DNA from 3 places in the Micromonospora sp. D93 genome. Region 1 is predicted to be linked to each of the others. Evidence: predicted binding sites of a transcription regulator. Region 1 holds the regulator's gene; each other region holds the start of a gene.
The links. The regulator HrcA, encoded in region 1, represses chaperone genes, less so after heat shock. The targets are predictions, from matches to a motif close to GGTTNGCACNCTCNNNNNGAGNGTGCNAACC.

Region 2: the regulator HrcA is predicted to act here: its motif matches at 1,913-1,943, upstream of groES (co-chaperone GroES).
Region 3: the regulator HrcA is predicted to act here: its motif matches at 2,761-2,791, upstream of groL (chaperonin GroEL).

The regions. Positions count from the first base shown of each region.
Region 1 covers NZ_JAGPXW010000032.1:66,953-72,217, forward strand. Annotated here, with positions in the region: gene hemW (radical SAM family heme chaperone HemW) at 1-785, shown strand, start outside; gene KBX71_RS27905 (DUF4870 domain-containing protein) at 853-1,479, opposite strand; gene hrcA (heat-inducible transcriptional repressor HrcA) at 1,705-2,727, shown strand; gene dnaJ (molecular chaperone DnaJ) at 2,803-3,948, shown strand; gene KBX71_RS27920 (16S rRNA (uracil(1498)-N(3))-methyltransferase) at 3,950-4,684, shown strand; gene KBX71_RS27925 (SDR family NAD(P)-dependent oxidoreductase) at 4,772-5,265, opposite strand, start outside.
Region 2 covers NZ_JAGPXW010000027.1:101,796-107,060, reverse strand. Annotated here, with positions in the region: gene groL (chaperonin GroEL) at 1-1,394, opposite strand, end outside; gene groES (co-chaperone GroES) at 1,465-1,779, opposite strand; gene KBX71_RS25760 (methyltransferase domain-containing protein) at 2,039-3,235, shown strand; partial or broken gene KBX71_RS34870 (Cys-tRNA(Pro) deacylase) at 3,236-3,370, shown strand; gene KBX71_RS25750 (sugar ABC transporter substrate-binding protein) at 3,569-4,657, shown strand; gene KBX71_RS25745 (ATP-binding cassette domain-containing protein) at 4,772-5,265, shown strand, end outside.
Region 3 covers NZ_JAGPXW010000006.1:117,812-123,076, reverse strand. Annotated here, with positions in the region: gene paaN (phenylacetic acid degradation protein PaaN) at 1-390, shown strand, start outside; gene KBX71_RS09820 (GNAT family N-acetyltransferase) at 500-1,030, opposite strand; gene KBX71_RS09815 (cold-shock protein) at 1,242-1,445, shown strand; gene KBX71_RS09810 (hypothetical protein) at 1,541-2,713, shown strand; gene groL (chaperonin GroEL) at 2,986-4,608, shown strand; gene KBX71_RS09800 (hypothetical protein) at 4,667-4,915, opposite strand; gene KBX71_RS09795 (GNAT family N-acetyltransferase) at 4,995-5,265, opposite strand, start outside.

The DNA of each region.
Region 1 (5,265 bases):
ACACCCGGATCTCGCTGGGCATGCAGTCCGCCTCCCCGGGGGTGTTGGCGATCCTGGATCGCAAACACAGCGCCGGCCGGGCCACCGCCGCCGCCCTGGAGGCGCGCGACGCCGGGTTCGAGCACGTCAACCTGGACCTGATCTACGGCACCCCGGGGGAGCGGGCCGAGGACTTCGCCGCCTCGCTGGAGCAGGTCGTCGCCGCCGGGGTGGACCACGTCAGCGCGTACGCCCTGATCGTCGAGGACGGCACCCGGCTCGCGGCCCGGATGCGGCGCGGCGAGCTGGCGTACCCCAGTGACGACGTGGCCGCGGACCGCTACCTGGCCGCGGAGGCCGCGCTCGACGCGGCCGGTCTCTCCTGGTACGAGGTCTCCAACTGGGCCAGTACCGAGGAGGCCCGCTGCCGGCACAACCTGCTCTACTGGACCGGCGCGGACTGGTGGGGGCTGGGGCCGGGGGCGCACAGCCACGTCGGTGGGGTGCGCTGGTGGAACGTGAAACACCCCTCGGCGTACGCCCAGCGGTTGGCCGCCGGCGCGTCTCCCGGTCTGGCCCGGGAGGTGCTCACTGTCGACGAGGCGCACATGGAGGACGTGATGCTCCGGCTGCGGCTGGCCAGCGGCCTCCCGCTGGCGGTGCTCGACGCCACCGGCCGGGCCGGCGCCGAGCGGGCGCTGGCCGACGGGCTGCTGGCCGCCGACGAGTACGCCGCCGGCCGGGCGGTGCTCACCCTGCGCGGGCGGTTGCTCGCCGACGCGGTCGTCCGCGACCTGCTGCCCTGAGTGGCCCGCTGCCCCCGGACCGGGGGCAGCGGTGTTCCAGACCGGCCGGGGGAGCGGCCGGCCCGGTTCACTTGATGAAGTTGGCAGTCATCGGGTAGCGGTACGGGGTGCCCTCGTTGGCCTTCACGCCGGCGATGATCCCGAACAGGATCTGGATCACCACGACGGCGATGCTGGGCAGGAAGAGCAGGCACCAGCTCACGAAGAGCAGCACGAACGCGATGACCGACCAGAGGATCTGGAAGTTCAGGGCGGCGAGGGCCTGTGCCCGGACGGTCGGCGACTGCTGGCCGCGGGTCAGGTAGGCGATGAGCGGGGCGACGAAGCCCAGCGGACCGAAGCTGACCAGTGCGCCGAGGGCGCCGCCGAAGTGCGCGACGAGCGACCAGGTCTTGTCCTCGTTGTTGGAGTAGCCGCCACCGGGGCCGCCGTAGGCCCCACCGGCCGGGTAACCGCCGGGTGGGGGATAGCCCCCGGGCGGCGGATAGCCGCCTGCCGGAGGGTAGCCGCCTGACGGCGGTTGGTCACCGGTGGGCGGCGGATAGCCACCGGCCGGGGGATAGCCGGCCGGGCCGGGTGCCCCGGACAGTGGTGCGGTGGGCGGCTCGGACGACGGGAACGGGCCTGGGGAGGTGGGCTCCGGCGGGTAGTTGCCGGGGTCGCCCGACCCGGGAGGGCGAGGAGGTTCAGTCATGGATGTCACGGTAAGGGCCGGTGGCAACGCCGCACCAGAGCGACACCGCCCCGCCGTGCGGGCCGATCAGCCCAACGGGGTGGCGTGGGCCGCACCGACAGGTGGTCGTTGATCATCGCGTCGGCGGGCCTGCCGACGTAGACTGGCACTCGTTACAGTCGAGTGCCAGGACGGCCCGGCCGGCCCACGGGCCCGGCGGCCGACGTGCGACAGGAGGTGCGGAGGATGGGTCTCGACGACCGGAAACTCGCAGTGCTCCGCGCCATCGTCGAAGACTACGTCTCCACCCAGGAGCCGGTCGGCAGCAAGGCGCTGGTCGAGCGGCACCAGCTCGGGGTCTCCCCGGCCACGGTCCGCAACGACATGGCCGTGCTGGAGGAGGAGGGCTACATCCGGCAGCCGCACACAAGTGCCGGCCGGGTGCCCACCGACCGCGGCTACCGCCTCTTCGTCGACCGGTTGTCCCGGGTCAAGCCGCTCAGCCCGGCCGAGCGCCGGGCCATCGAGCGCTTCCTGGTCGGTGCCGTCGACCTCGACGACGTGGTGCACCGCACGGTGCGGCTGCTCGCCCAGCTGACCCGCCAGGTCGCCGTCGTGCAGTACCCGAGCCTGGCCCGTTCCTCGGTGCGTCACCTGGAGCTGGTGCCGATCTCCACGACCCGGCTGATGCTCGTCATGATCGCCGACACCGGGCGGGTGGAGCAGCGGCTCGTGGAGCTGCCCGGCCCGGTGCCCGCCGACGACGTCATGGACCTGCGCCGGCTGATCAACGAGAAGCTCGCCAACGCCCGGCTGTCCGAGACGCCGCCGTTGGTGCAGGCGCTGGTCGAGGAAGCGCCGACCGGGCTGCGCCCGACCATGACCACGCTCGCCACCGTCCTGCTGGAGACACTTGTCGAGCGGCACGAGGAACGGATCGCGCTCGCCGGCACCGCCAACCTCACCCGGGGCGGCCTGCTCGACTTCCAGGGCTCCCTGCGGCCGATCCTCGAGGCACTGGAGGAGGAGGTCGTGCTGCTCAAGCTCATCGGTGAGACCGAGCCGAGCACGACCCGGGTGCTGATCGGCGACGAGAACGAGTTCGACAACCTGCGCGCCGCCTCGGTGGTCAGCACCGGGTACGGCCCGGGTGCCACGATCGTCGGCGGCCTGGGGGTGCTGGGGCCCACCCGGATGGACTACCCCGGCAATATCGCCACGGTGCGCGCCGTGGCACGCTACGTGGGCGAGTTGCTGGCCCAGAACTGATTGGTCAGGGCCGATGCGGCCGGCTGCGGCCGCCGACCGGCGCAACGCGAGACGAACATGAGGACACGGAACGCAGTGGCCAGGGACTACTACGGCATTCTCGGTGTGAGCCGGGAAGCCTCCGATGACGAGATCAAGCGCGCCTACCGCAAGCTGGCGCGCCAGTTCCACCCGGACGTCAATCCGGACCCGGAGGCTCAGGAGAAGTTCAAGGACATCAACGCCGCGTACGAGGTCCTCTCGGACGACCGGAAGCGGCAGATCGTCGACCTGGGTGGCGACCCGCTCGCCCCTGGTGGCGGCGGCGCCGGAGGTCCGGGCGGCCCCGGAGGCGCCGGTCCGTTCGTCGGTTTCCAGGACATCATGGACGCGTTCTTCGGCGGTGCGGGAGGTGGCGCCCGTGGCCCACGGCCGCGTACCCGCCCGGGCGCCGACGCGATCCTGCGACTCGAACTCGACCTGCACGAGACGGCGTTCGGCGTCGAGGCCCCGATCACCGTGGACACCGCGGTGCTCTGCACCACCTGCTCGGGCGCCGGCACGGCCGCCGGCACGCACCTGGCGACCTGCGAGGCGTGCGGCGGCCGGGGCGAGGTGCAGTCAGTGCAGCGCACCTTCCTCGGCCAGGTGGTCTCCGCCCGGCCGTGCACCGTGTGCCAGGGCTACGGCACCACCATCCCGCACCCCTGCCCCACCTGCGCCGGCGACGGTCGGGTTCGTACCCGCCGCTCGCTGACCGTCAAGATCCCGGCCGGCGTCGAGGACGGCATGCGGATCCGGCTGGCCCAGCAGGGCGAGGTGGGCCCCGGTGGCGGCACCGCCGGTGACCTCTACGTGGAGATCCACGAGCGCCCGCACGACGTGTACTCCCGCAAGGGCGACGACCTGCACTGCCGGGTCACCGTGCCGATGACGGCGGCGGCGCTGGGCACCCGGCTGACCATCAAGACGCTGGACAGCGAGGAGACCGTCGACGTCAAGGCCGGCACCCAGCCGGCCAGCACGCTACGACTGCGCGCCCGGGGCGTGCCGCACCTGCGCGGCACCGGCCGAGGCGACCTCTACGTGCACCTGGACGTGCGGACTCCCACCAAGCTCGACCCGGACCAGGAGAAGATGCTGCGCGACTTCGCCAAGACCCGTGGTGAGGAGGTCGCCGAGCTGTCCAAGCAGGGCGGCTTCTTCTCCCGGATGCGCGACGCGTTCAACGGGCACGCCTGAGGTGTCCGCACCGCTGTTCCTGGTCGAGGCGCTGCCCACCGGCGACGCGCTGACCCTGGACGGCCCGGAGGGGCACCACGCCGCCACCGTGCAGCGGCTGCGCGTCGGCGAGGAGTTGCTGCTCGCCGACGGGCGGGGTGGCACGGCCACCGCCGTGGTCAGGGCCGTCGGCCGGGGCACCCTGGAGGTCACCATCACCTCCCGGGGGTACGCGGACGCGCCGGTCCCCCGGATCGCGGTGGTGCAGGGCATCGCCAAGGGCGACCGGGGCGAGCTGGCCGTGCAGGCGATGACCGAGGTCGGGGTGGACGAGATCGTGCCCTGGGCGGCCTCACGTTCGGTGGCGCAGTGGCGCGGCGACCGGGGCGTACGCGCCCGGGAGAAGTGGGTGGCCACCGCCCGGGAGGCGGCCAAGCAGGCCCGCCGGCCGTGGCTGCCGGTGGTGGCCGGTGCGCCGGACGAGTCCACAGCCACTGTGGCCCGCCGGATCGCCGGTGCCGCCGCCGGGTTCGTGCTGCACGAGGAGGCCGAAGAACGGCTCACCACCGCCGAGCTGCCCTCCGCCGGTGAGATCGTTCTGGTGGTCGGCCCGGAGGGTGGCATCGCCCCGGCCGAGCTGACCGCCTTCGCCGAGGCCGGCGGGCGACCCGTACGCCTCGGGCCGGCCGTGCTGCGCACCTCCACCGCCGGGGTGGCGGCCCTCAGCGTGCTAGCTACCCGCCTCAACCGCTGGTAGCCCCACGCCGCGCATCCTCATCGAGATCTTGGAAGGAAACGGCCCCTCCAGGGGCGCCTTCTTTCCAAGGTCTTGTCGGAGTCGGCTTCAGCTGCGCAGGTAGGAGGCGCCGTTGAGGTCGACGATCGTGCCGGAGGCCCACTCGGCCTGCGGTGAGGCCAGCCAGTGCACGGCGGCGGCGATCTCCTCCGGTTGGCCCACCCGGTCGAACGGGCTCTGCGCCCGGATGGCCGCGCCCCGCTCGCCGCGCAGGTGCTCGGTGGTCATGTCGGTCGCCACGAAGCCCGGCGCGACTGTGGCGACAGTGATGCCGTACGGCGCGAGCGCCACGGCGAGGGACTGGCCCAGCGCGTTCAGTCCCGCCTTGCTGGCGCCGTACGCCGGCTGTTCCGGCTCGCCGCGGAACGCGCCACGGGACGAGACGTTGACGATCCGCCCGCCGCGTTCGCGCATGTGCTGGGCGGCGCACCAGGTGACGTTGCCGGCGCCGGTCAGGTTGGTCTCCAGCACCTGCCGCCAGCGCTGCTGCCACTGCTCGTACGAGGTGCCGAAGATCGGGTGCGGGTCGTCGCGGTCGCCGT
Region 2 (5,265 bases), on a different contig from region 1:
TGCGTCACGACGTAGCCGTCGTGACCGGCGTTCTGGGCGATCCAGCGCAGCGGCTCGACGAGCGCCTTGCGCACGACCGAGACGCCGACCTTCTCGTCACCGGTGAAGCCCAGGTCGTCGTCGAGCACCGAGCGGATCTGCACCAGGGCGGCGCCGCCGCCGGGCACAGTGCCCTCCTCGACCGCAGCCTTGGTCGCCGCGATGGCGTCCTCGATGCGGTGCTTGCGCTCCTTCATCTCGACCTCGGTCGCAGCGCCAGCCTTGATGACGGCGATGCCACCGGAGAGCTTCGCCAGCCGCTCGGCCAGCTTCTCCCGGTCCCAGTCGGAGTCGGAGGCCTCGATCTCCTTGCGGATCTGGGAGACCCGGTCGGTGACGTCGGCCTTCTGGCCACCGCCGTCGACGATCGTGGTGTTCTCCTTGTCGACCACGACGCGCCGGGCGGTGCCGAGCACCTCCAGGCCGACCTGGTCGAGCTTGTAGCCCAGCTCCGGGGCGACCAGCTCGGCGCCCGTGGAGATCGCGATGTCCTGGAGCATTGCCTTGCGCCGGTCACCGAAGCCCGGGGCCTTGACCGCGCAGACCTTGAGGGTCTTCCGCAGCGAGTTGACCACCAGGGTGGAGAGCGCCTGGCCGTCCACGTCCTCGGCGATGATCAGCAGGGGCTTGCTGTTCTGCAGGACCTTCTCCAGCAGCGGCAGCAGCTCCTCGATCGCCGAGATCTTCTGGGTGGTGACCAGGATGTACGCGTCCTCAAGGACGGACTCCTGACCCTCCAGGTCGGTGACGAAGTTCGGCGAGATGAAGCCCTTGTCGAACTGGAGACCCTCGGTCACGTCCAGTTCGGTGGTGAGCATCGAGCCTTCCTCGACGGTGATGACACCGTCGCGGCCGACGCGCTCCATCGCCTCGGCGATCAGATCGCCGATCGTGGAGTCCTGCGCGGAGATCGTCGCCACGTTCGCGATCGACTCCTTGCTGGTGACCTCGGCGGCGCGGCCGAGCAACGCCTCGGAGACCTTGGTGGCCGCCGCGTCGATGCCCCGCTTGAGGCCGGCCGGGTTGGTTCCGGCGGTCACGTTGCGCAGACCCTCGCGAACCATCGCCTGGGCCAGCACGGTCGCGGTGGTGGTCCCGTCGCCGGCGACGTCGTTGGTCTTCGTCGCCACCTCCTTGACCAGCTGTGCGCCAAGGTTCTCGTACGGGTTGGTGAGCTCGATCTCCTTGGCGATGGTCACACCATCGTTGGTGATCGTCGGCGCACCGAATTTCTTGTCCAGGACGACGTTGCGCCCGCGCGGGCCGAGGGTGACCTTGACCGTGTCCGCGAGGGCGTTGACACCGTGCTCCAGCAGGTGCCGGGCGTCGTCCGAGAAGCTCAGGATCTTCGCCATTAATGTCCCTTCGAAGCGCCATTGCCCCGGCCCGGCGAGCCGGACCGGGGCAATGGAACTGATCGGTTGCTTACTTCTCGATGACCGCGAGGACGTCGCGGGCGGAGAGCACCAGGTACTCCTCGCCGGCGTACTTGACCTCGGTGCCGCCGTACTTCGAGTAGAGGACGGTGTCGCCGACCTGCACGTCAACCGGAACCCGGTTGCCGTTGTCGTCGACGCGCCCCGGGCCCACAGCGAGGACGGTGCCCTCCTGCGGCTTCTCCTTGGCGGTGTCGGGGATCACGATGCCCGACGCCGTGGTGGTCTCAGCCTCGTTCGCCTGGACCACGATGCGGTCCTCGAGCGGCTTGATCGCAACCTTGGTCGCGGTAGTCACGGGCATACCCTCCTGGGGTACTGGTTTCGTTGCTGGTCAGCGGGGCTGACCAGCGTCAATCTGCCTCATGCCACCGGGCGGTGCCGTCGTCGCGGGTGCCGGTCCGCCTGGCGTGCGCACCCGGGTCGCGAGACCCGGAAGCTGGCACCCTCATGGTGAGAGTGCTAATCGCAGGTTATTCCGTGGCTAGCACTCCGTCAAGGAGAGTGCCAGCGAGTCGCGCCCCGCCAGCCCGGATTTCCGGGTTCACCCGGACAATGGCCGGGTGGATCTCGATCAGCTGGCGGCGCTGCGTACCCCCGAAGGGTCGGCCGCGCTCACGGCGGCGGCCGGGCTGGCCGGCGGTGACCCACTGGCCGCCGCATCGGCGCTGCGCGCGGCCGGGGTGCCGCCGACGTTGGCCGCGGCGGCACTCACCCAGGCCGAGCTGCGCCACCGGGCGGTCGGCAAGTTCGGCGTGGCCGCCGCTGGGATGTTCCTCACCCGTCCTGGCCTGGAGCAGGCCACCCGCCGGGTGGTCGCCGACCGTCGGGCCGCCCGGCTGCACGCGGCCGGCGTGCGCACCCTGGCCGACCTCGGGTGCGGGCTCGGGGCCGACGCGCTGGCCGCCGCCCGTGCCGGCATCCGGGTGTACGGGGTGGAGGCCGACCCGGCGACCGCCGCGATGGCCGCCGCCAACGCCACGGCGGCCGGGCTGGCCGAGCTGTTCACTGTCGAGTGCGGCGACGCGACCGGGTTCGACGTGTCAGGTGTCGACGGGGTCTTCTGCGATCCGGCCCGCCGCGCGACAGGCACCGGGCGGCGGATCTTCGACCCGCGCGCCTACTCGCCGCCGTGGGACTTCGTCACCGGGCTGGCCGAGCGGGTGCCGCGCACAGTGGTGAAGGTCGCGCCGGGCCTGGACCACGCGCTCATCCCGGCCGGCGCGGAGGCCGAGTGGGTCGGCGTGGACGGTGACCTGGTCGAGGCCGCGCTCTGGTGCGGCGAGCTGGCGGAGGTGCCCCGCCGCGCCACCCTCTACCGCCAGCGGGGCTCCGAGGCCCAGCGTCACCAGCTCACCGGCTCGGGTGCCGACGAGGCGCCGGTCGGGCCGCCGCGCCGCTACCTGTACGACCCGGATCCGGCGGTGGTCCGCGCGCACCTCGTCGCCGAACTGGCCACCGACCTGGACGCCACCCTGGGCGATCCGAGCATCGCCTACCTCTACGCCGACCAGCCGGTCCGCACCCCGTACGCGCGCTGTCTGGAGATCACCGACGTGTTGCCGTTCTCGCTCAAGCGCCTGCGGGCGCTGTTGCGCGACCGTCGGGTGGGCCGGGTGGAGATCCTCAAGCGGGGTTCGGCGCTCACCCCGGAGCAGCTCCGACGGGATCTACGGCTGGCCGGGGACGAGGCGGCGAGTCTGGTGCTCACCCGGGTCGCCGGCGCACCGACGGTGCTGATCGGCCGGCCGGTCGACTAGCGTCGCCGGTTGCCCACAGTGCTGGACGAATCCGCGCTGGGCCTCCCGACGATCTACGTCTCGGCTGGTCGGCGCGGTCTGCAACTCGAACTGGCCGCGGCGGATCTGGTGGCGCTGACCGACGCGCGTACCGCGCCGTTGCAGACCCCACTGACGACAGTCGTTACGTCGAACGCTCCGTGGGATACCCAGGGAGTAACAGTCGCGTTGCTGAATTGTTATCGCTCCCAACAAACTAGTGACCTGCGCGGTCTTGTGGAGCTGGTGTGACGCGAAATACGTTGCCGGACACAACAAAACAACACCTCCCCCACCTCCGAAAGGACCCTGCACATGCGTAAGGGGATCCTCACCATCGCCGCCGTGGGCCTGCTCACGACCGGCGGCTTGACAGCCTGTAGCGACGACTCCGGCAACGGCTCGGCCGACTCCAAGAAGACTCCCAAGATCGGCGTGATCCTTCCGGACAGCAAGTCCTCCCCCCGCTGGGAGACGGCGGACCGCCGCTTCCTGGAAGAGGCGTTCAAGGCCGCCGGCGTCCAGTACGACATCCAGAACGCCCAGAACGACAAGACCGCCTTCCAGACCATCGCCGACCAGATGATCACCAGCGGCGTCACCGCCCTGATGATCGTCAACCTGGACTCCGGCACCGGCAAGGCCGTGCTCGACAAGGCCAAGTCGCAGGGCGTCGCCACCATCGACTACGACCGGCTCACCCTCGGCGGCTCCGCCCAGTACTACGTCAGCTTCGACAATGAGTCCGTCGGGAAGCTCCAGGGCGAGGGTCTGGCCAAGTGCCTGACCGAGAAGGGCGCCAAGAACCCCGTCGTGGCGTACCTGAACGGCTCCCCCACCGACAACAACGCCACCCTGTTCAAGGCCGGCTACGACTCGGTGCTCAAGCCGAAGTTCGACTCCAACGAATACACAAAGGGCCCGGACGACGCCGTGCCGGGCTGGGACGGCCCCACCGCCGCGACCATCTTCGAGCAGCAGCTCACCGCGACCAAGGGCAAGATCGACGGCGTGCTGGCAGCCAACGACACTCTCGGCAACGCCGCCATCTCGATCCTGAAGAAGAACAAGATCAACGGCAAGGTGCCGGTGACCGGCCAGGACGCCAGCGTGGAGGGCCTGCAGAACATCCTCGCCGGTGACCAGTGCATGACCGTCTACAAGGCGGTCCGGGAAGAGGCCAAGGCCGCCGCGGACCTGGCCATCGCGCTGGCCAAGGGCGAGCAGAAGGACACCGGCCAGTCGGTGAAGGACGGTGACCGCGACGTCCCCTCGGTGCTGCTCACCCCGAAGGCCATCTACAAGGACAACGTCAAGGACGTCATCGCCGACGGCTACGCGACCAAGGAGCAGGTCTGCACCGGGGCCTACGCCAAGTTCTGCGCCGAAGCCGGCATCAGCTGACCGACGCCGCAGTACCCGCCGGAACGACCACCGCCGCCCGGCACGGGAGCACCCTCCCGTGCCGGGCGGCGCCCGCCGGACGGGCCCCGACCCTCCCTTAAGAAGGAGACCCCCGTGTCCGCGACCCCCCTGCTGGAACTCCGCGGGATCGACAAGAGCTTCGGTCCCGTCCAGGTGCTCCGCGACGTCGCCCTGACCGTCCACCCGGGCGAGGTGACAGCACTTGTCGGCGACAACGGCGCCGGCAAGTCGACCCTGGTGAAGTGCATCAGCGGCATCCACCCCTCCGACGCCGGAGAGTTCCTGTTCAACGGTGAACCGGTGCACATCGGCAGCCCCCGCGACGCCGCCACGCTTGGCATCGAGGTCGTCTACCAGGACCTCGCGCTCTGCGACAACCTGGACATCGTGCAGAACATGTTCCTCGGCCGGGAGAAGCGCAGCGGCATCGTCCTGGACGAGCCGACAATGGAACAGCTCGCCGCCGAAACCCTGGCCGGGCTCTCCATCCGCACCGTCACCTCACTCCGCCAGCACGTGTCCAGCCTCTCCGGCGGCCAGCGCCAGACCGTGGCCATCGCCAAGGCGGTGCTGTGGAACAGCAAGCT
Region 3 (5,265 bases), on a different contig from region 1:
GTGGTGCGTACCCCGACGATCGTGAAGCTGACCGCGGACGACGCGGACACGTACGGCCGGGAGTGGTTCGGGCCGATCTCGTTCGCCATCGCTACCGACTCCACCACGCACAGTCTGGAGCTGCTGCGCCAGACGGTCGGCGAGAAGGGCGCGCTCACCGCCGGGGTCTACTCGACCGACGAGGCGGTGCTGGACGCGACCGAGGCGGTCGCGGTCGAGGTCGGGGTGCACCTGTCCTGCAACCTCACCGGCGGTGTCTTCGTCAACCAGTCGGCGGCGTTCTCCGACTTCCACGGCAGTGGGGCCAACGCGGCGGCGAACTCGGCGTTGACCGATGGGGCTTATGTGGCTAACCGGTTCCGGATTGTGCAGTCTCGGCGGCACGTCTGATCTTTGGTTGCGGTTGTGGGTTTCCGGGGCAGCCCGACCCGCTCCGGGCGGTCAGGCTTGATCCCTGCGCGGGTCGGGCTGCCCCGGAAACCCTCCGTGGGGCACGGTTCTAGGCGGTTCTGCGCATCTGTAGCTCGTTCAGGGCTGGGATGGTGGGGTGGGGGACCCGTACGCCGGTGTCCTCGAAGCCCAGGCGCTGGTAGGCGCGGTAGGCGCTGTCGTTGCCGACCACCACCTCCAGCAGCAGCTCCGGTCGGCCGCAGGCTCGCGACCAGGCGGCCACCCCGTCGATCAGCTCGCGGACCAGGCCACTGCCGCGCCAGGTGGGCGTGACGTACACGGCGTAGATCACGGTCAGCCCGGGTTCGTTCGGGGCGGTCGTGCCACCGGCGTGCCCGACGAGCCGGCCGCCCGGGTCCGCGATGAACTGCGCGTTTGTGGAACCGGCCGAGGTGTACGCGACCCGGGCGGCGAACTCGTTGTGTGGTCGGGCCGCCGCGTCCGCCAGGGTCTCCAGGAATGCCAACGGCGCGTCGGCCAGCATCTCCAGGCGCAGCGCCCGCATCCGGGCGGCGTCCTCCGGCCGGACCCGGCGGATCTCGGCGAGCCGCAGGGCCGGCGAGCCCAGTTCGGTGGTCATGTCCGCATGCCTACCACAGGGAATGGACACAATTGGGTGCCCCCGACGTGTGTCCGATTTGTGGCCGTGCGCGGCCGTCACTCCTCGTGTAGCGTGCGATTTCGGTCACCACTTCAATGGCGGTCATCGATCGCTGAGTCGGTGGTCCGGGGGCGCGCGGCCGTGCCGCGCGCCTGGTCAGGCACGCCGCGCAGAGTGAGGGAAGTGCACCGTGGCACAGGGCTCCGTGAAGTGGTTCAACGCCGAGAAGGGCTACGGCTTCATCGCCGTCGACGGCGGTCAGGACGTGTTCGTCCACTTCTCCGCGATCGAGATGGACGGTTACAAGGCGTTGGACGACGGTCAGCGGGTGGAGTTCGAGATCGCCCAGGGCCAGAAGGGCCCGCAGGCGGAGCACGTGCGCGTCATCGGCTGATCTTCCTGGCCGATCGGCCCTGTGAGTCGGGGCTGCGGTAGGGGCGTGCACCCGGGAAGATCGTGAACCGTTCCAGCCGATGCCGAGGAGCGTTCATGACCGACCAGCCGCCCCCGTCCACTCCTTCCTCCGGGTCGGGGGAGCCGGACCCCTCCGACCCGTCCTCGCCCGCAGGCGGCCCCGGCCCCTCCGGCCCGCCGCCCGGCTGGGGGCCGGGCATGCCCCCGGCCGGCCCACCCTCCGGCCACGCCGGCCCGCCGCCCGGCTGGGATCCCGCGCAGGGGGCCTGGGGTGCGGCCCCGCCGCCGCAGGGCTGGGCGTACCCGCCCACCGGGGGCTACCCGCCCGGGTCGGGTCCCTACGGCGGACAGCCGTGGTATCCGGGGCCGCCGGTCGGCTGGTACCCGCCGGGTTACGGGTTCGACCCGAACGACGCCCTGGTCACGCCGCCCGGCGCGGGCCTCGGCGGTTGGTTCAACAGGTGCGCGGGAGCGCTGCGCCGAGGCTGGCGGCAGTTGGTGCCGATCATGCTGCTCACCCAGGTGCTGCCGGCGGCGGTGCTCTCGGTGCTCTCCCTCGGGCTTGACCCGTCGGCGAACTGGGCCCCGCAGGCCGGATCGAGCGCGAGCCCGGTGCTGCCGGACAATTTCGCCGCCGATCTGCTGAGCCTCCTGGTCGTGTTGATTGGCGGCAGCCTGTTGGTCGGGTTGGTGCAGGCCGTCGGGTGGGGTGCCGGCACCTGGGTGATCACCCAACAGGCGGCCGGTCAGCCGGCCAGCCTCGAGTCGGCGCTGCGCTACGGCCTGCGGCGGGCACTCGGGCTGTGGGGCTGGACGCTGCTGGTCAGCCTGCTGATCGGCGTCGGTTTCTGCTTCTGCGTGCTGCCGGGCATCTACCTGGGCTTCGCGCTGAGCATGGCCGGCCCGGTCTACCTCTTCGAACGCCACAATCCGATCGGTCGGTCCTTCCGGATGTTCCACGACCGCCTCGGCCTGCTGCTCGGTCGGGTGGCCCTGGTGGTCCTGGCGGTTTTCGTCGGCACCCTGATCCCCGGTGTTCTGGAGGGGCTGGGCACCTCGCCGTTCGGAACGGACCCGTTCGCCTCGGCGGGTACCGCCGCCGGAGTGGTGGTGGTGATCGGCATCACCGCCGTGCTGGCCCTGCCTGCCCACCTCGCCCAGATGGTCGGTCTGCTGGTGACGTACGCGGAGCAGCGCGCCCATGAGGCGCCGGTGAACACTGCCGGACTGGCCGCGGAACTCGGCTGAGCGGCGGCATCGTGCTTGCACTCGGCAGGGGAGAGTGCTAAACAAGTCATTGGCACTCGCATACCGTGAGTGCCAATGGTCGGGACGGTGGGGCCAGGTTGCACCGGCGTGGAGACGCCGGGGCGACACATGGCCGGTCGTCGCGGGCTATCCGGCCCGGCCGAAGGACGTCGTCGTCGCCAGGTGGCGACGTCCCAAGGTGCGTACACCAGGCGGCCCATCCGGGGCACACATCTCGGGTGGCCCGTGAGTGTCCAGGAGGACAACGCCGTATGGCCAAGATGATCGCGTTCGACGAAGAGGCGCGCCGCGGCCTCGAGCGGGGCATGAACCAACTCGCCGACGCCGTAAAGGTGACCCTCGGCCCCAAGGGCCGCAACGTCGTGCTCGAGAAGAAGTGGGGTGCCCCCACCATCACCAACGATGGTGTGAGCATCGCCAAGGAGATCGAGCTCGAGGACCCGTACGAGAAGATCGGCGCTGAGCTGGTCAAGGAGGTCGCCAAGAAGACCGACGACGTTGCCGGTGACGGCACGACGACGGCGACCGTCCTGGCCCAGGCCCTGGTTCGCGAGGGCCTGCGCAACGTGGCCGCCGGCGCCAACCCGATGGCCCTGAAGCGGGGCATCGAGGCCGCGGTCCTGAGCGTCTCGGAGGAGCTGTCCAAGCTCGCCAAGGACGTTGAGACCAAGGAGCAGATCGCCTCCACCGCCTCCATCTCCGCTGGCGACAGCACCGTCGGCGAGATCATCGCCGAGGCGATGGACAAGGTCGGCAAGGAAGGCGTCATCACCGTCGAGGAGAGCAACACCTTCGGGCTTGAGCTGGAGCTCACCGAGGGTATGCGCTTCGACAAGGGCTACATCTCGGCCTACTTCATGACCGACCCGGAGCGTATGGAGGCCGTCTTCGACGACCCGTACATCCTGATCGCCAACAGCAAGATCGCGTCGGTGAAGGACCTGCTCCCGATCCTGGAGAAGGTCATGCAGTCGGGCAAGCCGCTGCTGATCATCGCCGAGGACCTGGAGGGCGAGGCCCTCGCCACCCTGGTGGTCAACAAGGTCCGTGGCACCTTCAAGTCGGTCGCCGTCAAGGCGCCGGGCTTCGGTGACCGCCGCAAGGCCATGCTGACCGACATCGCCATCCTCGCCGGTGGCCAGGTCATCAGCGAGGAGGTCGGCCTCAAGCTCGACGCCGCCAGCATCGACATGCTGGGCCGCGCCCGCAAGGTCGTGGTGACCAAGGACGAGACCACCATCGTCGACGGTGCCGGTGACGCCGAGCAGATCCAGGGCCGGGTCAACCAGATCCGGGCCGAGATCGACAAGAGCGACTCCGACTACGACCGGGAGAAGCTGCAGGAGCGGCTGGCCAAGCTGGCCGGCGGCGTTGCGGTGATCAAGGTCGGCGCGGCCACCGAGGTCGAGCTCAAGGAGCGCAAGCACCGCATCGAGGACGCCGTTCGCAACGCGAAGGCCGCCGTCGAAGAGGGCATCGTCCCGGGTGGTGGCGTCGCGCTGGTGCAGGCCGGCAAGACCGCCTTCGACAAGCTCGACCTGGTCGGCGACGAGGCGACCGGTGCGAACATCGTCAAGGTCGCGCTGGACGCCCCGCTGCGGCAGATCGCCGTCAACGCCGGCCTTGAGGGCGGCGTCGTGGTGGAGAAGGTCCGTAACCTCGAAGCGGGTCACGGTCTGAACGCCGCCAACGGCGAGTACGTCGACCTGCTGGCCGCGGGCATCATCGACCCGGCCAAGGTGACGCGCTCGGCGCTGCAGAACGCCGCTTCCATCGCGGCGCTCTTCCTCACCACCGAGGCTGTTGTCGCGGACAAGCCGGAGAAGACCCCGGCTGCCCCGGCTGGCCCGGGTGGCGGGGACATGGACTTCTGAGTCCAGTTCCGACACACCGAACGGGGCGGGCCGCTGACGCGGTCCGCCCCGTTCGTCGTCAGGTCGGCAGTGGCCGCTGGTTGCGCCGCTTGTGCGCCCGGTTGTACGGCGGAAGCAGTTGGATCGGCGCGTCCACCATCTCCTGCGGCTCCTCGGCCACCGACGACTCACCGTCGGTGGTCATCTCGGCGAGTTGTTCGGCGTCGCCGTAGTCGAGTCGGTCGAACGGCAGTTGGCCCGGGAGTTCGCCGACCGGTTTCCAGGTGATCGGCGGGCCGTCCTCGGTCTGGTTGTCATCCGTGGTCATGGCTGCCTCCTCTACCAAAAACGGTAGGCGGCGTCGATGACCGGTGCGGGCGAATAGATCTATGTCCTGTTTGCCCCGGTTATGCCGTCGACAGGGTTCGCCGGTACAGGAGGAAGACCCGCTCGATCCACGCACCCGCGCTGCCCGAATAGAACGGCACCGGCCCCACCCAGCCGATCTGTGCCCGGTCCAGCCCCGCCGCCCGCTGGTCGCGTAGGCAGCGCCGCAACAGCACCCCGCCGATGCCCGACCCCTCCGCGGCAGGCGCGGTGCCCATCGGCCCGAACCAACTCGGCCGGGACGACCCGTACGCGGCGAAGCCGAGCACCTCATCGTCCCGCTCCGCCAGG